DNA from 3 places in the Streptomyces sp. NPDC020192 genome. Region 1 is predicted to be linked to each of the others. Evidence: riboswitches for the same ligand, from Rfam matches in the RefSeq annotation. Region 1 holds a riboswitch; each other region holds the start of a gene.
The links. A riboswitch is a leader RNA that binds a small molecule or an ion and turns the genes downstream of it on or off. The one in region 1 is predicted to bind thiamine pyrophosphate.
Positions count from the first base shown of each region.

Region 2: it holds a riboswitch for thiamine pyrophosphate, as region 1 does, so the genes downstream of both, thiO (glycine oxidase ThiO) here and thiC (phosphomethylpyrimidine synthase ThiC) in region 1, are expected to answer to the same signal.
Region 3: it holds a riboswitch for thiamine pyrophosphate, as region 1 does, so the genes downstream of both, ACH47Z_RS18380 (thiamine ABC transporter substrate binding subunit) here and thiC (phosphomethylpyrimidine synthase ThiC) in region 1, are expected to answer to the same signal.

Region 1 is NZ_JBIRXG010000006.1:247,324-254,332, reverse strand. Features, by position in the region: gene ACH47Z_RS14840 (metallophosphoesterase) at 1-5, shown strand, start outside; gene ACH47Z_RS14835 (hypothetical protein) at 186-1,049, shown strand; gene ACH47Z_RS14830 (hypothetical protein) at 1,271-1,921, opposite strand; gene ACH47Z_RS14825 (DUF4241 domain-containing protein) at 1,930-3,195, opposite strand; gene thiC (phosphomethylpyrimidine synthase ThiC) at 3,443-5,227, opposite strand; TPP riboswitch at 5,220-5,397, opposite strand; gene ACH47Z_RS14815 (YibE/F family protein) at 5,478-7,009, shown strand, end outside.
Region 2 is NZ_JBIRXG010000001.1:391,419-398,427, forward strand. Features, by position in the region: gene metF (methylenetetrahydrofolate reductase [NAD(P)H]) at 1-196, opposite strand, end outside; gene thiE (thiamine phosphate synthase) at 331-978, opposite strand; gene ACH47Z_RS01840 (Rv2175c family DNA-binding protein) at 1,084-1,449, opposite strand; gene ACH47Z_RS01845 (NAD(P)/FAD-dependent oxidoreductase) at 1,514-2,746, opposite strand; TPP riboswitch at 2,872-2,983, shown strand; gene thiO (glycine oxidase ThiO) at 2,981-4,150, shown strand; gene thiS (sulfur carrier protein ThiS) at 4,147-4,365, shown strand; gene ACH47Z_RS01860 (thiazole synthase) at 4,369-5,163, shown strand; gene pknB (Stk1 family PASTA domain-containing Ser/Thr kinase) at 5,254-7,009, shown strand, end outside.
Region 3 is NZ_JBIRXG010000008.1:264,381-271,389, reverse strand. Features, by position in the region: gene ACH47Z_RS18400 (VOC family protein) at 1-68, shown strand, start outside; gene ACH47Z_RS18395 (LAETG motif-containing sortase-dependent surface protein) at 257-946, shown strand; gene ACH47Z_RS18390 (ABC transporter ATP-binding protein) at 1,319-2,338, opposite strand; gene ACH47Z_RS18385 (ABC transporter permease) at 2,338-3,939, opposite strand; gene ACH47Z_RS18380 (thiamine ABC transporter substrate binding subunit) at 3,987-5,063, opposite strand; TPP riboswitch at 5,145-5,253, opposite strand; gene rlmN (23S rRNA (adenine(2503)-C(2))-methyltransferase RlmN) at 5,279-6,385, opposite strand; gene ACH47Z_RS18370 (YceI family protein) at 6,542-7,009, shown strand, end outside.

The sequences.
Region 1 (7,009 bases):
ACTGACCGTTCCCCGGGAAAGCGTCCCGGCGGCGGCGTACGCGCAGGCTGGGACGCAATTTTCGCAACCCCCTGTCACCGCGCGCCGTCGCGGCTCTACCATCGGCATATCCGTAGCAGGCTCCCCTCCGTTTCTGCCCGACGGCTCGCCGGCGTGTGAGCCCCAGCCCTACGGAGCATCGGGGGATGCACATGAACAGCGTTCCGCAGCACCTGCAGAGCGAGGACCGCCAGGAATTCGAGCGGCTCCTCGATGAGGCGCTGCGCTCCGCACCACACCGTCCGGAACTCGCCGCTGTCGGACAGCGGCTCAACGCCGAACAGCTGCGCACCATGGCACTCAACGCCACCGCCCTGATCACGGCGGCCGCCGCGGCCGAGTACGAGCACTACGTCACGGTCCGCGAGGAGCTGCGCCACCCGGCGATGGCCCCCGCGGCCTCGGGCGATCCCGGTGCCACGGACCCGGGTCCGGCCGCGGCGGGGCCCGCCGCTCCCCTCGGCGAGGCGGCCGAGAACACCGGCGCGGGCGCCATCGCGGTCATCGCCGTGCTGGCTCCGGTCCTGTCCGGCACCGCCGCGGCGATATTCCTGCTCATCGGCTACATCCTGAAGACGCTGAACCCCGGCCAGACCTTCGCCCAGACCATGCTCACCGCCGGCTGGGTGTTCGGCGCCGTGACCGCGGCCACGATCCTCGTCGCCGCCGTCGGCCTGCTCCTCACCGCCCTGCACAACAACAGCTCGGACCAGGCCCAGGCGCTGGACGCGGCGCACCAGGAACTGGACCGGGCCAGAGAGGCCTGGCGCAACGCCCTACTGGAGCGCGGCATCCTGCCGTTCCTGCGTGAGGCGCTCGCCGAGCCCGGACCCGCCCCGGCGCAGCTGCGTACGACCCCGCCCGCCCCGACCGGCCGGATGCCCCGCCTGGGCTACGGCCGCCCCGGCTTCAGCAGCCCCGACGACGGCACCGGCTCCGGCCGCCCGAGCTTCACCAGCCCGGACTACACGAGCCCGGACTTCGGGGGGCCGGAGCATCAGCCCGAGTGACGTCGCGGGAGTCCGTGGTCCACGTGACCGTTCGGGGCCGGCGAGTGTGGAGCCGATCGGGCGGCCGACCGGTGGAGCGTCCGACGGGGCGGTGCCCTCCCGGTCGGCCGTGTCCGCGTCGCGCCCCAGCACTGCGCACCTGCGCGCTCAACGGGGCGCTCGGGGTGGCGAGTTCACCACTCCGAGCGGCGCCGTACGAAGCCGTCGGCGGCGTGCCCCGTTCAGTACCAGCGACTGAACGCGGCGACGCCCAGACCCGCGTCGGCCGCATGGCGCAGCACCTCGAGCGGACCATCCAGCAGATTCTCCGCCGCAAACTCGGGTGCGTCTCCCATGCCGGCCATCCAGTCACCGATCCGGCTCAGCACCGCCGCACGGCGCTCGCCGTCGATCCGCAGGGCCCGCTCTGCGTCGGGCAGAGCGGCGCGCACACCGTCGGCGGGGAGCAGGAAGTCGCCGAACCAGCCCGGCAGGAGCGCGGCCGCCTCGGCTCCCAGGCCGTAGTACAGCGCGGCGGCCGGAGTCGCCTTACGGGCGACCACGCAGAACACCCCGTCGGCTCCCTCGCCCGGCATCAGCTCCAGGCTCGCGTCGCGTATCGCCTCCGTCGCGGGGGTCTCCGGGTTGGCACCATGGACGAAATCCGCGAACCGTCTCCCCGCCGCGGTGGGTGACAGGGCTGCCGGATCGCTCCCGTCCCGGGCGAAGAAGGGCTCGTCGGCGCAGCCCTCACTCCACCAGGCCAGCGTCTCCGCGAAGCCGTCCGGCTTACGAAAGTCCCTCTCCGTGACGAGATGGACGAACTCTTCCGGCAGCGACACCGCGGCCCGGTCGGGTACGGCACCGACCACCCACATCCCGGTCGAGCTCATCGCGCGGCTCACAGGATCCTGAGGCCCGGAAGACAGACGCACACGACCGCGACCGAGACCAGCTTCCCGGAAGCCGAACGGCCCAGCCAGACCGGCCACCCCCCGTCGCCACCGGTGGGGAAGTGGATGAGATCACCGCCGGTGGCGCTGTCCGACGTGCGTACACAGCTGCCGTCGCCGACCCTCTCTCCGGCGTCTTCCTCCCCCTCGATGGCGTAGCGCTGGTAGTTGTCCGCGAGCACGGACCAGGCAGCCGAGTCGGCGAAGCTGCCCAGAGCGGCGTCGGTGGGGAAGCCGTAGCCCTCGCCGTCCCGCAGCAGCCTGGCGTCCTCGCCCTCGGCGAGCGCCAGCTCCCAGGTGACCGCCGGTTCCGGATCGATAAGGAGCCGTACGGCCGAGCCCTCCTCCACCGGGAACACCTCGTCCGCGTACTCCATCTCGTAGCTGAGGACGGCTTCCTGCAGCGGGTACGCGCCCGGCGGAATGCGCTCCAGCAGCTCGCGTTGCCTGCCGTCGGACGTCGTCAACGGGCAGGAGACGGCGAGTCTGCCGCTGGGCACCCGCAGCACCGCGAGGTCCCGAACGGCGCTGACCGTCATCTCCGCACAGTCCTCCGTCGCCACGCGCGTGCCGGGCCGGAACAACTCGCTCAGGTGTGGCGGAGCGGCCGGGCGCGGCGGCAGCCAGGGGGACGGAGCCGCGGATGCGCCCTCCGCAGCGGAGGCCTCCGGTTCGTCCGCATGCCGGCCACGGCGGGACGGCTCGGACAGGAGCGGGCTTCCGACACCTCGTACGCCGAACTCCGCTCGGTCCCGCCAACGGTCCGCCTCGGGAACGTCCGCGCGCCCCTGGCGCAACGAACCCAGGGCACCCTGCGGCTGGAACCCCGTGGTCCCCCTGCCGTCCGGTTCGAGGTCCGTGGTCGTACGCCAGACGTCCTTCGCGAACTCGGCCTGGTCCGGTGAGGCGTAGCGCCACTCCGACCGGTGGCGCAGGAACAGGCGCTCCGGTTCGAGCAGCCGCCAGTCCAGCTCCCGCGTACGGCGGCCCCGCTCGTCGTACGCCCACACGCCCACGTAGTGATCGGCCCAGGCCACGAGGTGCACCTCGACCGGTACGGCCCGCCCCGGCACCCGATGGACCATCACATACCGCTCAGCGGCCCTGTCCCGCGCCTCGGGCTCGGACCGCGAGAGCGGTTCCAGGGCGCTGCACGAGGACAGGTCCCACCCCTTGGCGTATGACACCAGCACGGTGCGTCCGTCGTCAGCCATCGCAGATCCCCTCCACGCTTCACAGACTGCTGCGCTGCTACGCACCGTAACGCCCGTCTCTGACAACGAGCCGAAGCCCGGGCCCGCCGTGGTGTTCCAGTCCCAGGAAGCACCAGAAGTCGAAGGGTGCTCCACCATCCAGGCGGTCCGAAGCATCACCCTCACGGACCGGCCGGTTCCTGGGATCGTCGGTCCGTGCCCCCGGGCGGCTCACATTTCCGGTGGCACGGACCGCCGTAGGCCGGACTCAGTCGGCGATCGGCAGATACACCCTGTTGCCGCTCGCCGCGAACTCCTTCGACTTCTGGGCCATGCCCTCCTCGATCTCGGTCCGGCTGCCGCCGTGTTCACGGCGGATGTCCTGCGAGATCTTCATGGAGCAGAACTTCGGCCCGCACATGGAGCAGAAGTGGGCCGTCTTGGCGGGCTCGGCCGGCAGGGTCTCGTCGTGGAACTCCCGTGCCGTGTCGGGGTCCAGGGCGAGGTTGAACTGGTCCTCCCACCGGAACTCGAAGCGGGCGTCGGACAGCGCGTCGTCCCACTCCTGCGCGCCCGGGTGACCCTTGGCGAGGTCGGCCGCGTGGGCGGCGATCTTGTAGGTGATGACGCCGGTCTTGACGTCGTCCCGGTTGGGCAGGCCCAGGTGCTCCTTCGGGGTGACGTAGCAGAGCATCGCCGTGCCCCACCAGGCGATCATCGCGGCGCCGATGCCGGAGGTGATGTGGTCGTACGCCGGCGCGACGTCCGTGGTCAGCGGGCCGAGCGTATAGAACGGGGCTTCATCGCAGATCTCCTGCTGGAGGTCGATGTTTTCCTTGATCTTGTGCATCGGGACGTGACCGGGGCCCTCGATCATCGTCTGCACATTGAAACGCTTGGCGATCCGGTTGAGTTCCCCAAGAGTTCGCAATTCCGCGAACTGTGCCTCGTCGTTGGCATCGGCGATGGAACCCGGCCTGAGACCGTCGCCCAGCGAGTACGTGACGTCGTAGGCGGCGAGGATCTCGCACAGCTCCTCGAAGTTCTCGTACAGGAACGACTCCTTGTGGTGCGCCAGGCACCACGCGGCCATGATCGAGCCGCCGCGCGAGACGATGCCCGTCTTGCGGTTGGCGGTGAGCGGCACGTACGGCAGGCGCACGCCGGCGTGCACGGTCATGTAGTCCACGCCCTGCTCAGCCTGCTCGATGACCGTGTCCTTGTAGATCTCCCAGGTCAGTTCCTCGGCCCTGCCGTCGACCTTCTCCAGGGCCTGGTAGAGCGGGACCGTGCCGATGGGGACGGGGGAGTTGCGCAGCACCCATTCGCGGGTCGTGTGGATGTTGCGGCCGGTGGACAGGTCCATGACCGTGTCGGCGCCCCAGCGGGTCGCCCAGGTCATCTTCTCCACCTCCTCCTCGATGGAGGAGGTCACCGCGGAGTTGCCGATGTTGGCGTTGACCTTCACCAGGAACCGCTTGCCGATGATCATCGGCTCGATCTCCGGGTGGTTGACGTTGGCCGGCAGCACCGCGCGACCCGCCGCGATCTCCTCGCGGACCACCTCGGGCGAAACGTTCTCCCGGACGGCCACGTACTCCATCTCCGGGGTGATCTCGCCCCGGCGGGCGTACGCGAGTTGCGTCACCGCCTCACCGCTGCGGCCCCGGCGCGGCTGGCGCGGCCGCCCCGGGAAGACCGCGTCCAGGTTGCGCAGCCCGCCGCGCGGCGAGGTGTGCTTGATCCCGTCGTCCTCGGGGCGCACGGGACGGCCCGCGTACTCCTCGGTGTCGCCACGGGCGATGATCCAGTTCTCCCGCAGCGGCGGCAGGCCCCTGCGGACGTCGGTGTCGACGAGTGGATCGGTGTACGGGCCCGACGTGTCGTACAACGTGACCGACTGCCCGTTGGTGAGGTGCACCTGACGGACCGGCACGCGCAGGTCGGGGCGCGAACCCTCGACGTACGCCTTGTGCCAGCCGATGGACTTCCCGGCCTCCTGGGACTTCTCGCCCTGGACGGAGACAGGCGTGCGTGCGTCCTTGTTGGTCATGAGACCTACTCCCTACGCCGGCATTACCCGGTAACAGGTTCGGCGGTCGACGCAGCGGTTTCCGTCTGCCGGTGTTTCCTGTGGAACAGGCTTCGTTCCACGTGAAACATCGCGAATACGGAGGTCAGCGTCCTCTCAGCCCGGTGCTCCGAGCTCCCGCGTGTGCAAAGGTGCCTCAACGCTAGCGTCATATGTGGCGTGCTGAACAGTGGGCCCCTGCCCTTCTTGCGATGATCGGGCGGTGACCAGGATGGAGCAGTACCCGTACCAGCCGCCCGAGCCGCACCACCGGGACGGCTCAGCGCCGGACGCCGGGTACGGCCATGCCGGCACCGCGCCGGACGCCGGGTACGGCCCTGCGCGGGATTCCGGCGGCGATGGCGGCCACCGGCACGATCTCGCAGACGGCCACAGTCACGGCCACGGTCACGGCCGCGGCCATGACCACGACGATGGCCCCTCGCACGGCCACAGTCACAGCCACGGGCCCGCCACCCCCGTCTCCAAGCATCTGCGCAAGGTCATCGCCGCGATCCTGGTCCCGTTCACCGCGGCGGTCGTGGTCGGTCTGGTGGTGCTCTGGCCTGGCGCAGCCCCGCCGCACAAGCGCACCGGCGTCGGCTTCGACCGGCAGACCCAGCAGGCCACGGTCACCCAGGTCGTCCAGGTCAGCTGCCAGTCGGTGAACGCCTCCGGCGACACCCCGACCGGCGACACCTCCACCGCCGAGGGCAGTTCGGCGCAGCAGCAGGCCAACGGGAAGTGCAAAAAGGCGACCGTCCGGGTGGACACCGGCAAGGACAAGGGCCGTACGTTCACCGAGATCGTGCAGCCGGACCAGCCGCGGCAACTGCACCAGGGCGAGAAGGTCGTGGTCGCCTACGAGCCCTCGGCACCGAAAGACCTGCAGTACTCGGTCGCCGACGTGAACCGGACGTTCCCCATGTACCTGCTCGCGGGGATCTTCGCGCTCGCCGTCGTGGTGGTGGGCCGGCTGCGCGGTGTCATGGCGCTCGTCGCACTGACGGTGAGCTTCCTGGTGCTGACCCTGTTCATCCTGCCCGCCGTCCTTCAGGGGTCGAACCCGCTGCTCGTGGCGGTGGTCGGGTCGAGCGCCATCATGCTGATCGCCCTGTACATGTGCCACGGTCTGTCGGCCCGTACGTCGGTGGCGGTGCTCGGCACGCTGATCTCGCTGTCGCTGATCGGCCTGCTCGGCTCGCTGTTCATCGGCTGGGCCGCGCTGACCGGCAACACGGACGACAACACCGGCCTGATCCACGGCCTGTATCCGTCGATCGACATGAGCGGTCTGCTGCTCGCCGGCGTCATCATCGGTTCGCTCGGTGTCCTGGACGACGTGACCGTGACACAGACCTCGGCCGTCTGGGAGCTGCACGAGGCCAACCCCTCGATGGGCTGGCGCGGGCTGTACCGGGCGGGCATCCGCATCGGCCGCGACCACATCGCGTCCGTGGTCAACACCCTCGTCCTCGCCTACGCCGGTGCGGCGCTGCCGTTGCTGCTGCTGTTCTCGATCGCGCAGAGCAGCGTCGGAACCGTAGCCAACAGTGAGCTGGTGGCCGAGGAGATCGTACGCACGCTGGTGGGCTCGATCGGCCTGGTCGCCTCGGTCCCGGTCACCACCGCGCTCGCCGCGCTCGTCGTGTCGGCCGACCGGCCCGGACCGGATGCCCCGGCCCGCGCCGGTGCCCAGCGAATCCCGGCCCCCACCGGCACCCAGCCCGCCCCGGCCCGCGGCGGCCGGGGCCGGCGCCGGAA
Region 2 (7,009 bases), on a different contig from region 1:
CGCCGGCGCCGTAGGTCACGGAGACGAAGTCGGGGGCGACCGCCTCGACCCGCCGGAGCGCGCTCCACAGGTTCCGCTCGCCCTTGGGGGTCTTCGGCGCAGAGAACTCGAACGAGTACGTCGTCTTGCCGGTGGCGAGGATGTCCCGCACGGTGCGTGCGCGATCAGTCCTGGTGGAGGGGGTTCCGAGGGCCATACGGGCAGGTTAGCCAGGGGTGGGCGGTACCCCAACCGGACGCCGGTAATTTGCCCGAATTGTCGGTTTTCTGTCCACTCCTTGGACAGAAATCCGGACAGACCCGGGGCACAGACCCGGACGGCGGCGTGTCGCTATGCCTGCCGCAGCCGCTTGGCGAACTCCGCCGCGGCCGCTCCCGGGTCGTCGGCCTCGGTGATCGCGCGGACGACGACCACCCGGCGGGCGCCGGCGTCCAGCACCTCGTCGAGGTTGGCGAGGTCGATGCCGCCGATGGCGAACCAGGGGCGCTCGGTGCCCAGAGCGGCCGTGTGGCGCACCAGGTCGAGGCCGGGGGCGTGGCGGCCGGGCTTGGTGGGGGTGGGCCAGCAGGGGCCCGTGCAGAAGTAGTCCACACCGTCCTGGGCCGCGGCTGCGGCGGCCTCCGACTCGGCGTGCGTGGAGCGGCCGATCAGCACCTCGTCGCCGAGGATGGCGCGGGCCGCGGGGACCGGCAGGTCACCCTGGCCGAGGTGGAGCACGTCGGCACGGGCGGCGTGGGCGACGTCGGCGCGGTCGTTGACCGCGAGCAGCTTGCCGTGCCGGGCGCAGGCGTCGGCGAGGACCTCCAGGTGCGCCAGCTCCTCGGCGGCCTCCATGCCCTTGTCGCGCAGCTGCACGATGTCGACACCGCCGGCCAGGACCGCGTCCAGGAACTCGGGCAGGTCGCCCTGGCGCCTGCGCGCGTCCGTGCACAGGTACAGACGGGCGCCGGCGAGCGCGGTGCGTGCGGTGTCGGACATGCGTGAGTCCCCCCGTGAATCGGTGTCCTGGCGGCGGTCGCGGGTGGCGCACGGACTGCGGCTACGGCCGCGGCCCGCACGCCACCCCTGCTGATACGGCTCGGCTCAGACGGCGAGCGCCTGGGCGCGGCGCTTCACCTCCGTGCCGCGATTCTCGCTCAGGGCCTGCGCGGGGGTGCCCGGCAGGGTCGGGTCGGGGGTGAAGAGCCACTCGATCATCTCTTCCACCGTGAAGCCGTCGTCCCGCAGCAGCGTCAGGGTCCCGGACAGGCCCTTGACGACCTTGTCCCCGTCGATGAAGGCGGCGGGGACGTGCAGCGCCCGGTTCTCCCCTCGGCGTACGGCGATGAGCTGGCCCTCCTTCACCAGCTGCCGCACGCGCGTCACCTCGACGTCGAGCATCTCGGCGATGTCGGGAAGGGTGAGCCAGGCGGGGACGAGAGCATCGATCTTTGCGTCAATCTCGGTCACAGGGACAAGCCTGCCATCCCCCACTGACAGTCGGAAGTCAGGCAGGTCCAGCCGAGAGGATGAGCTAGTCGACGGTTGCGTCCTTCAGCGGCCTGCCCGGGTCCGCCAGCGCCTGCGCGTCCATCCTCCGCCCCGCCTCGATCAGCCGCCGCCCCTGCGCCAGATCACGCGGGCGGCCGACGGCCAGCAGGGCCACCAGGCGGTCCTCGCGCAGCCAGCACACCGTCCAGGCCGGGCCCGTCCGGTCGCCGCGCCAGATCATGCGGTCGGCGGCGGGGTGATGGCCGGCGTACTGCACGAAGCGGCCGAACTGCTCGGACCAGAAGTACGGCACCGGGTCGTAGGCAGCCGGGGTCTCGCCCAGGATGTTCGCGGCGACCGTGCGCGGGCCCTGCAGGGCGTTGTCCCAGTGGTGGACGAGCAGCCGTTCGCCGTAGCGGGCCGAGGGGAAGGAGGCGCAGTCGCCGACGGCGTACACGTCCTCGACGCTGGTGCGCAGGTGGGCGTCGGCGAGGACGTCCCCGCGCGGGCCCAGCTCGATGCCGGAGCCGGCCAGCCAGCCGGTCGCCGGGTGGGCGCCGATGCCGACGACGACGGCGCCCGCGGGCAGCCGCGTGCCGTCGGCGAGCACCACCGCGCCGGGCTCGACGCGCTCCACGCGCGCGTGGGTGCGCAGTTCGGCCCCGGCGTCGGCGTACCAGGCGGCCATGGGCGCCGCGACCTCGGCGGGCAGCGCGCCGGCGAGCGGCCGGTCGGCGGCCTCGACGACGGTGACCGCGCAGCCCGCCTCGCGCGCGGCCGTGGCGAACTCGGCGCCGATCCAGCCGGCGCCGACGACCACGATCTCGTGCTGCCGGGCGAGCACCGGCTTCAGCCGTTCGGCGTCGTCCAGGGTGCGCAGCAGATGCACGCCGGGCACGCCCTCGGTGCCGGGCAGGGTGATCGGTTCGGCGCCGGTGGCGAGGACGAGGACGTCGTACGACACCGGGCCCGCCTCTGTGTCCAGCTCGTGCTCGGAGGGGCGCAGGCCCAGCACCTCGCAGCCGAGCCGGAGCTCGACGCCGAGCGACTCGAAGTCCACTTCGAAGGCGGAGTCCTCGGCCTTGCCGAGCAGCACGGCCTTGGACAGCGGTGGCCGGTCGTACGGCTGGTGCGGCTCGGCGCCGAGCAGGGTGATGGCGCCCTTGAAGCCCTGCTCCCGCAGCGCGACGGCGGTCTGCACCCCGGCCATGCCCGCGCCGACGACGACCACGCGCCGCCCCTGTGACGTGCCCTCGTGGGCTGTGTGCTCGCTCACCTGATCACCATAGACAGGTGACGGATCGTGAGTCAGCGGGCGTGCTCGGTGACCTGCTCCACACCACCCGTGACGCGGGGGCTGTCTTACGGGTGACGGGCGCGGCGGGCTAGGGTGACGTCCGTACACGCACTCGCGGGAGCCCGGACGCACCGGGCTGAGAGGGAGGCTGGCGGCCTCCGACCGTACGAACCTGATCCGGGTCATGCCGGCGAAGGGAGGGGCTGGACGCCCATGTCGTCACGTACGTCCGATACGTCCGACGTCCTCGTCATCGGGGGCGGAATCATCGGCCTGGTCACGGCCTGGCGCGCGGCGCAGCGCGGGCTCGCCACGGCCGTGGTGGACCCCGAGCCCGGCGGCGGGGCCGCGCGGGTCGCGGCCGGGATGCTGGCCGCGGTCACCGAACTGCACTACGGCGAGGAGACCCTGCTCGCCCTGAACCTGGAGTCGGCCCGCCGCTATCCGGGCTTCGCGGCGGAGCTGACCGAGCTGACCGGCCACGACCTCGGCTACCGCCGCTGCGGCACCCTCCAGGTCGCGCTCGACGCCGACGACCGCGCCTACCTGCGCGAACTGCACGCCCTGCAACAGCGTTCCGGCCTGGAGTCGGAGTGGCTGTCCGGGCGGGAGTGCCGGCGTCTGGAACCGATGCTGGCGCCCGGGGTGCGCGGCGGGCTGCGGGTCGACGGCGACCACCAGATCGACCCGCGGCGGCTGGCCACGGCCCTCGTGGTCGCGTGCGAGCGGGCCGGGGTGGTGTTCCACCGCACGTGGGCCGAGCGGCTGGACGTCGTACGGGGCCGGGCCGCCGGGGTCACCACGGCCGACGGCACGGAGCTGCGCGCCGGGCAGGTGGTGCTCGCGGCCGGGAGCCTGAGCGGGCGGCTCGCGGGGGTGCCGGCGGGGCTGCTGCCGCCGGTGCGGCCGGTCAAGGGGCAGGTGCTGCGGCTGACGGCGCCCCGGCGGTACGCGCCGTTCCTGAGCCGTACCGTGCGGGCCATCGTCCGCGGCGGCCATGTCTATCTGGTGCCCCGGGAGAACGGCGAGCTGGTCGTCGGCGCGACCAGCGAGGAGCTGGGCTGGGACACGACGGTCACCGCGGGCGGTGTGTACGAGCTGCTGCGCGACGCCCATGAGCTGGTGCCGGGCATCACCGAGCTGCCGCTCACCGAGACCCGCGCCGGGCTGCGCCCCGGTTCGCCCGACAACGCGCCGCTGCTCGGCCCGTCCGGGCTCGACGGGCTGGTGCTGGCCACCGGGCACTACCGCAACGGGGTGCTGCTCACGCCGGTCACCGGCGACGTGCTGGCCGAGGTGCTGACGGGTGGTCAGTTGCCCGAAGAAGCCCGTCCGTTCACGCCGCAGCGCTTCGGCGCCGTCCTCCAGGAGCAGCCCGCATGAGCGTCTCCGCCACTGTTTCCATCTCCGTCAACGGAGAGCGCCGGGAGATCGTTCCGGGTACCGTGCTCGACTCCGTCGTACGGTCCCTGGTCGCCGCGCCCTCCGGGGTGGCCGCCGCCGTCAACGAGACCGTCGTCCCGCGTACGCGGTGGGCGGCCACGGCGCTGGCCGACGGCGACCGCGTCGAAGTCCTCACCGCCGTGCAGGGAGGCTGAGCCGTGGCCGACGATTCCCTGGTCCTCGGGGGTACGACGTTCTCGTCGCGGCTGATCATGGGTACGGGCGGTGCGCCCAGCCTGGAGGTGCTGGAGCGGGCGCTGATCGCCTCCGGCACGGAGCTGACGACGGTCGCGCTGCGGCGCGTGGACCCCTCCGTGCACGGCTCGGTGCTGTCGGTGCTGGAGAAGCTGGGCATCCGGGTGCTGCCGAACACGGCGGGCTGTTTCACCGCCGGGGAGGCGGTACTGACCGCTCGGCTGGCCCGGGAGGCGCTGGGTACGGATCTGATCAAGCTGGAGGTCATCGCCGACGAACGGACGCTGCTGCCGGATCCGGTGGAGCTGCTGGAGGCGGCGGAGACACTGGTCGACGACGGGTTCACGGTGTTGCCGTACACCAATGACGATCCCGTGCTGGCGCGAAAGCTGGAGGATGTGGGGTGTGCGGCGGTGATGCCGCTGGGCTCTCCGATCGGGTCCGGTCTCGGTATTCGGAACCCTCACAACTTCCAGTTGATCGTGGAGCACGCGCGCGTGCCGGTGATTCTGGATGCGGGGGCCGGTACGGCGTCCGATGTCGCGCTTGCCATGGAGCTGGGGTGTGCCGGGGTGATGCTTGCCTCTGCGGTGACTCGGGCGCAGGAGCCGGAGGTGATGGCCGCCGCTATGAAGCTCGCCGTGGAGGGGGGCCGGCTGGCCCGGCTGGCGGGGCGGATTCCGCGCAGGCACTTCGCGGAAGCCTCCTCCCCCGCCGAAGGACGCGCCCACCTGGATCCCGAGCGCCCGGCCTTCTGATCGCGCGCGAGTCACAGCTGTGCTGCATTCCGTCCCCGGAATCAGCGCACCGTGCGGCACTGTCGGCCGGTCCTCGTAGACTCCCCTCTCGTGGATACGACCCTTCAGGACCCCCTCGTCGGGCAGGTGCTCGACGGCCGTTATCGCGTCGACGCGCGGATCGCGGTCGGCGGGATGGCCACGGTCTACCGGGCCCTGGACACCCGGCTGGACCGCGTTCTCGCGCTGAAGGTGATGCACCCGACGCTCGCGGCCGACGGATCCTTCGTCGAGCGGTTCATCCGGGAGGCGAAGTCGGTCGCCCGGCTGGCGCACCCGAACGTGGTGCAGGTCTTCGACCAGGGGGCCGACGGGTCGTACGTGTACCTGGCGATGGAGTACGTCGCCGGGTGCACCCTGCGGGACGTGCTGCGCGAGCGCGGGGCTCTGCAGCCCCGCGCGGCCCTCGACATCCTCGAGCCCGTTCTCGCCGCGCTCGGCGCCGCGCACCGGGCCGGGTTCGTGCACCGGGACATGAAGCCCGAGAACGTGCTGATAGGCGACGACGGGCGGGTCAAGGTCGCCGACTTCGGCCTGGTCAGGTCCGTGGACACGGTGACCAGCACCACCGGCGCCGTGCTCGGCACCGTGTCGTATCTCGCGCCCGAGCAGATAGAACAGGGCACCGCCGATCCGCGCGTCGACGTGTACGCGTGCGGTGTCGTGCTCTACGAGATGCTGACCGGCGGAAAGCCGCACTCCGGGGGCTCCCCCGCCCAGGTGCTCTACAAGCACATCCACGAGGACGTGCCGCCGCCCTCGGCGCTGGTGCCGGGGCTGGTGGAGGAGCTGGACGGGCTGGTCGCGGCGGCCACCGCGCGCACCCCGGAGCTCCGGCCGCAGGACGCCGTGGCACTGCTCGCCCGGGTGCGCGAGGCACGCCAGGGGCTGAGCGACGAGCAGCTGGACGCGATGCCGCCGCAGGCGCTGTCCGCCGAGCACGACAACGCCGGGGACCGTACGAGTGTGATCCCGCGCTCGCTCACCGTGCCCCGCCCGCTGCCGGTCAACGAGCCGGAGCCCGCCGAGCACACCAGCCGGCTCCAGGCGCCGCCGGTGCCGCCCCGGCGGCCGAAGCGGCTGGTGCTGACGATCGTCGCCGCCGTGCTGCTCGTGTTCGGCGTGGGTGCGGGCGTCTGGTACATCAACTCCGGCCAGTTCACGAAGGTCCCGCTCCTGCTGTCGAAGACCGAGGCACAGGCGCGCGAGCGGCTCAGGGCGGCCGGGCTCGACGTCGGGCAGGTCAAGCGCGAGTACAACGACACCGTCAGGCGCGGCACGGTCATCGGCACCGACCCGGCGCCCGGCGCCCGGATCCGTGGCCATGACGCGGTGACGCTGACCGTCTCGCTGGGCCCGGAGACGGTGAACGTGCCGGACGTGGCGGGCAGGCCGCTGGCCGAGGCGCGGAAGCTGCTGAAGGCGGACGGGCTGGAGCCGGGCATGGTCACGCGGGAGTTCAGCGGGGACGTGGCCGCGGGCTCCGTGATCGGCACGACCCCGCCGGCGGGCACCAGGCGGCACGCGGGCTCGGCGATCGCGCTGACCGTCAGCAAGGGCAGCCCGATCGACGTCCCGGACGTCACCGGTGACGATCCGGCGGACGCCCGGCAGACGCTGACGAACGCCGGGCTGAAGGTGGTCATCGCCCCCGAGCAGGTCAACTCCGAGTACGACAAGGGCAAGGTGGCCCAGCAGAGCCCGGGCAACGGCAGCCAGGCCGCCGCGGGCGACACGGTGACGCTGACGCTGTCCAAGGGCCCGGAGATGGTCCAGGTGCCGGACGTGACCGGGGACAGCGTGGACG
Region 3 (7,009 bases), on a different contig from region 1:
CCTTCGACGACCTCGACGGCCACACCTGGGAGGTCATGTGGATGGACCCGGCGGCGGTCCAGAGCTGACACTCCGGCCAAACGTCCCGGCAGTTAATAAGAAGGCAAAGCCAACGCCCCTTGACGGCCTACGCATTGACACTGCTGACGGAGCGCTTATAGATCTGTGAGCCTCCTGGGGATGTTGGGGCCTCGCCTCATCGGTCGCCCCAACACCCCTCCAGCCCCCCGCAGTTGTGCAAATGCAAAGGACAAACGTGTCCATAACTCGCCGCAACGCACGCCGTTCCGTGCGCATCCTGGGTGTTGCCTCCGCCTCCGCAGCCGTGGTGCTGGGCCTGTCCAGCACCGCGTCCGCATGTGTGATCGGTGACTTCAAGGCCGAAGCCAAGTGCGACGGCGCAAAGGGTGTCATCGTCGTCACCGACAACGACGCCATCGGCACCCCGGCCCATATCACCGTGTTCCGCAAGGACACCAGCGGTGTCGAGACGAAGGTGGGCGAGAAGGAGGTCAAGGGCTCGGCCGCGGGTACGTCGGTGACCATCCCGGAGGACTGGAAGCCGAGCGCGACCTACCGCGTCCACATCAAGGCGGCGGGCAACATCCTCGACGAGGACACGCCCGACCTGACGACCCCGTCCACCGCCTGCAAGACCGAGAGCTCCACCCCGACCCCGCCGGCCTCCCCGAAGCCGTCGCCGTCGACGTCCGCCCCGGCCGAGTCGGCGTCCCCGACCCCGTCGGACTCCGCCTCCCACTCCGCCCCGGCGAGCGCCGCCCCGAGCAACGCGCCGTCCCCGGCGGCCGGCAGCTCGAACCTCGCCGAGACCGGTGCGAGCTCCAACACCCCGCTGATCGCGGGTATCGCGGGCGCGCTGGTCGTCGTCGGCGGTGGCGCGGTCTGGTTCGGCATGCGCCGTCGCGGGGCGCGCGGCAACAGCTGACGCCCTGCCCTCACCACACCTCCGCGGCCCGTCCCCCTATCCCCAGGGGACGGGCCGCGGTCGTACGGAAGGCGAGGGGGCCGCGCAGAGCGACCGTGGCCTTCTCGTGCCCCCGGCGATGTCCGGCGCGACCTCGCACGGCAGTCCGGCCGCGAGCGTGGCGTCGGCGCGGTGGACGGTGATCTCGTGGGCCATACGGCGGGCCCGGAAGCCGGTGTTCGGCAATCCGGTCCGGGCGCACACCTTCGTGTCCGGCCCTGCCTCGCGCAGTGCGCACGAGCTGCTCCGGCGTCCGGTCCGGGCAGGTCGGCACGGTCGCGGACAGATCGGCGCCGGACGTCACCACGGCCCTCGAATGCGTTCGAGCGCGGTTCAGTCGAGTACGACGATCTCGGCCGCGTCGAACTCCACGCCCACCGCGTCCCCGGCCTCCGGCGCGTCCCGCAGCGCACAGGCGGCCTCCAGGCGAGGCCCGTCCCCGGGCTGGAGGTGGACGGCCACATGGGTGCCCTTGAAGGTGCGGGCGGTCACCGTGCACGGCAGACCCTCGTCGGCCGCCACGAGCCGTACCCCGGCGGGCCGGACCAGCAGCGTGCGCGCGCCCTGCGGGGAGCCGTCGGGCACCGGCAGCTTGCCCCACGGGCTGTCGGCGGCCGTACCGGCGACGGTCGCCGGGACCACGTTGTCGAAGCCGAGGAAGCGGGCCACGAACTCGTCCACCGGCCGCTGCCAGACCTCCAGCGGCGTGCCGGACTGGGCGATCCGGCCCTCCCGCATCACCACGACCCGGTCGGCCAGCGCGAACGCCTCGCCCTGGTCGTGGGTCACGGCGAGCACGGTCGTACCCAACCGGCCGAACAGTTCCCGCAGTTCGACCACCAGGCGTTCGCGCAGCGAGCGGTCGAGCTGGCCGAGGGGTTCGTCCAGCATGAGCAGCCGGGGCTTCGGCGCGAGCGCGCGGGCGAGGGCGACACGCTGCTGCTCGCCGCCGGAGAGTCCGGCCACGGCTCGCCGAGCGGCGCCCGGAAGTCCGACCAGCTCCAGCAACTCGCCCACCTCGGCGTCCCGTTCACCCTTCGCCACGCCATGCATGCGCAGCCCGAAGGCCACGTTCGCGCCGACGTCCCGCTGCGGGAAGAGCTGGTGGTCCTGGAACATCAGGCCGACACCCCGCCGGTGCGCGGGTACGCCCGTCTGATCGCGACCGTCGAGCAACACCCGCCCACCGGACAGGGGCTGGAGCCCGGCGACCGCCCTGAGCAGCGTCGACTTTCCGCTGCCGCTGGGCCCGAGCACGCACACCACCTCGTGCTCGGCGACGTCCAGACCGACGGCGTCGAGCACGGCCCGCCGGCCGAAGCGCACGGTCGCGGCGTCGAGGCTCAGCAGCATCAGAACTCCCCCGTCCGGTCGGTGCGCAGCCGCTCCAGGATGAGCAGCGCGGCGGCGCACACCACCATCAGAATGGTCGAAAGGGCCATCGCCTGGCCGTAGTTGAGGTCACCGGGGCGGCTGAGCAGCCGGGCCACGGCGACCGGGAGCGTGGGGTGGTCGGGCCGGGCGATGAACACGGTCGCCCCGAACTCGCCGAGCGAGACGGCGAACGCGAACCCGGCCGCGACCAGCAAAGCCCTGCGCACCAGCGGCAGATCCACCTCCCGCCACACCCGCCAGGGCGAGGCCCCGAGCACGGCCGCCGCCTCCCGGAGCCGTCCGTCCACCGCACGCAGCACGGGCAGCATGGTCCGTACGACGAAGGGGGCGCCGACCAGCGCCTGGGCGAGCGGCACGAGGATCCAGGACTGCCGCAGATCCAGCGGCGGCTTGTCGAGCGCGATCAGGAAGCCGAAGCCGACGGTCACGGCGGACACGCCGAGCGGCAGCATCAGCAGCGCGTCGAAGCCCCGGACCAGCCGTCCGGCGTCCCGGCGGGCGAGCGCGGCGGCGGCGAGACCTCCGATCACGACGGCGACGGCGGTGGCGGCGAGGGCGTACTGGAGTGACGTCCACACCGCGTGCACCGGCGCCACCAGGAACGTACCGCCGTCGGAGTTCGTCAACGCCCGGTAGTAGCCGAAGCCGGGGGCGTCGAGGGACCTTCGTACGAGCACGGCGAGCGGCAGGACGAGGAGCAGCGCGATGGTGGCGAGGACACCGGCGAGCAGCGCCCACTGTCCGGCGCCGCGCGGGCGGCGGGCGGTGATGCTGGGGTCGACGAGCCGCAGGGCGGTCTCCCGGCGCCGTACCGTCCAGGCGTGCACGGCGAGGATCGCGCCGACGGCGGCGAACTGGAGGAGGGTGAGGACGGCGGCCGTGGAGAGGTCGAAGACCTCGGAGGTCTGGCGGTAGATCTCCACTTCGAGGGTGGAGAAGGTGGGGCCGCCGAGGATCTGGACGACGCCGAAGGAGGTGAAGGTGAACAGGAACACCATCAGGGCGGCGGCGGCCACGGCGGGGGCGAGCGCCGGCAGGGTGACCTTCCGCCAGGCACCGAGCGGCGAGGCGCCCAGCATCCGGGCGGCCTCCTCCTGGCGGGGGTCGAGCTGGGCCCAGAGCCCGCCGACGGTCCGTACGACGACCGCGTAGTTGAAGAAGACGTGGGCGAGCAGGATCGCCCACACCGTGGTGTCCAGCCGTACGCCCCACAGCTCGTCCAGCAGGCCGCCGCGGCCGACCAGGGCCAGGAAGGCGGTGCCGGCGACGACGGTCGGGAGCACGAACGGGACGGTGACGACGGCCCGCAGCAGTTGCCTGCCCGGGAAGTCGAGGCGGGCGAGGACATAGGCGGCGGGCAGCGCGAGGAGCAGGGTGAGCGCGGTGGAGGCGAGCGCCTGCCAGGTGGTGAACCACAGCACGTGCCGGATGTCCGGCTGCGTGACCACGTCCGCGATCCGCCCGAACTGCCAGGCGCCGTCCACCTTCAGTCCGCGCGTCACGATCGCGGCCACGGGCCAGGCGAAGAACAGCGCGAAGAACGCGACGGGCAGGGCCATGAGCCCGAGCCGCGCCGCGTTCCCCCGCCGGGGTTTCGCTACTTCGGCTACTTCAGTACGAGAGAGGTCCACGACTTGACCCACTGGTCGCGGTTGGCGGCGATCTTGCCGGGGGCCATGGTCTCGGGGTGCTGGGCGGCCGGGCCGTACTTCGTGAAGTCCGCGGGCACCGCGGCCCCGTTGAGGACCGGGTAGACGAACATGTTCAGCGGCATGTCCTCCTGGAACTCCTTGGAGACCAGGAAGTCGATGAACGCCTGGGCGCCCTTGGGGTTCTTGGCGTTGCTCAGCAGCCCGGCGAACTCGATCTGCCGGAAGCAGGTGCCGTTCGAGACACCGGTCGGGGCGGTGCTGGGCCGCTTCTTGGCGTAGATGACCTCGGCGGGCGGCGAGGAGGCGTACGACACGACGAGCGGCCGGTCGCCACCCGCCTTCTTGCCCTCGGACGAGCCGGAGAACTCCTGGTAGTAGGCCTGCTCCCAGCCGTCGACGACCTTGACGCCGTTGGCCTTGAGCTTCTTCCAGTAGTCCTGCCAATCGTTGTCACCGAACTGCGCCGCGCTGCCCAGCAGGAAGCCGAGGCCCGGCGAGGAGGTGGCCGCGTTCTCGGTGACGAGGAGGTTCTTGTACTCGGGCTTCGCGAGGTCGGCGAAGGACTGCGGCGGGGTCAGCTTGTGCTTGCTGAAGTACGCCTTGTCGTAGTTGACGCAGATGTCGCCGTAGTCGATCGGGGTGACCCGGTGCTTGCCCTGGTCGAGCTGGTAGGCGGCGCCGACCTTGTCGAGGCCCTTGGCCTGGTACGGCTGGAAGAGGCCGTTGTCGAGGGCGCGGGAGAGCAGGGTGTTGTCGACGCCGAAGAAGACGTCGCCCTGCGGGTTGTCCTTGGTGAGGATGGCCTTGTTGACGGCCTGCCCGGCGTCGCCGTCCTTGAGGACCTTGACGTGGTACCCGGACTGCTTCTCGAAGTCCTGGAGCACACTCTTGGAGACGGCCCACGAGTCGTGGCTGACGAGGGTGACGGTCTTGGAGTCCGTGGACGACGTGGTGTCGCCGCCGGAACCGCACGCGGACAGCGTGATCAGGCCGAGCCCGACCGCCGCGGCCACGAAGGTCTTGTTGTGCACTGGATGTCCTCCTGGGGTTGGCCAGGAAGAGACGCGGCCCTGCCCGGGCTCCGCTGGGGAGACCCGGGCAGGGCGCAACAGCTTGAGTGATGACCGAACTTCCTACCCAGAATGACCTGGGCGAGGTTCAGAGGGTCTGCGGCCCTGTCCGCCGCACTCTCAGCGCTGTGGCGCTCCCCTGTCGGAATATGAAGATATGAGTGACGGTGGCCAGATTACCGCTCGGTGGCCGCGAGCTGACCACAGGCTCCGTCGATCTCCTGCCCGCGGGTGTCCCGGACGGTGACGGGCACGCCATGGGCGGCGATGGCCTCCACGAACGCCTTCTCGTCCTCGGGCCGCGAGGCGGTCCACTTGGACCCCGGCGTCGGGTTGAGCGGGATCAGATTGACGTGCACGGGCTTGCCCTTGAGCAGCCGGCCGAGCCGGTCACCGCGCCACGCCTGGTCGTTGATGTCGCGGATCAGCGCGTACTCGATCGACAGCCGGCGGCCGCTCTTCTCGACGTACTCGAACCCGGCGTCCAGCACCTCGCGCACCTTCCACCGCGTGTTCACGGGGACGAGGGTGTCGCGCAGCTCGTCGTCGGGGGCGTGCAGGGAGATCGCGAGGCGGCACTTGAAGCCCTCGTCGGCGAACCGGTGGATGGCCGGCACGAGCCCGACGGTGGACACGGTGATCCCGCGCTGCGAGAGCCCGAGCCCGTCGGGGGCGGGGTCGGTGAGCGCCCGGATGGCTCCGACGACCCGGTTGTAGTTGGCGAGGGGCTCGCCCATGCCCATGAAGACGATGTTGGACAGCCGGGCCGGACCGCCGGGCACCTCGCCGTCCCGCAACGCGCGCATCCCGTCGACGATCTGGTGCACGATCTCGGCGGTGGACAGATTCCGGTCGAGACCGGCCTGTCCGGTGGCACAGAAGGGACAGTTCATCCCACATCCGGCCTGCGAGCTGATGCACATGGTGACCCGGTCCGGGTACCGCATCAGCACGGACTCGACCAGCGTCCCGTCGAACAGTCGCCACAGCGTCTTGCGGGTGGTGCCCTGGTCGGTCGACAGATGCCGGACGACGGTCATCAGCTCCGGGAACAGCGCTTCCTGCAGCTTCCCGCGCGACCCGGCGGGAATGTCGGTCCACTGCTCCGGGTCGTGCGCGTACCGCGCGAAGTAGTGCTGCGAGAGCTGCTTGGCACGGAACGGCTTCTCGCCGGTCGCGGCCACCGCGTCCTTGCGCTCGGCGGGCGTGAGGTCGGCGAGGTGCCGCGGCGGCTTCTTGGCTCCGCGCGGGGCGACGAAAGTGAGTTCTCCGGGCTTAGGCATGGCCATACCAGTGTCGCAGATCGAATGGAGTAGCCCGCCGCGCTCGTCTCACGAGGGGCACAGGGGGCCACCGACCTGTGAAATTCTGCTGGCGAACGGTCGGGTTTCCTGGTCGGCCCTTGTCCCGCCCTTTGCCATGCCGTAACAACTGGCGCCATGAAGCTCTTCGGCCGCAACTCCCCCCACCGGCACGCGCAGCCCCCTGACGCGTCCGTGGCGACCACCGCTCCGGTGGCCGGTGCCACCGCCACCGCCGTACTGCCCGATCCCGCGCTGGCGCACCTGACCGGCGAGTGGATGATCGATCCCGCGCACAGCAGGGTCGGTTTCTCGGTGCGGCACGCGATGGTGACGACGGTGCGCGGCGCCTTCCCGCAGTACGAGAGCCGGCTGTACTTCGACGGCCGCGAGCCGGAGCGCTCCCGGGCCGACCTCGTGCTGTACACGGCCAGTGTCGACACGGGCGTCGAGCAGCGGGACGCGCACCTGGTCGGCCGGCAGTTCCTGGACTCCGCGAGCTATCCGCGGATGACCTTCACGAGCACCGCCGTACGGCTCGTGGGCAAGGACGTCTACCGCATGACCGGCGACCTCACGATCAAGGACACCACCCGCCCGGTCGAC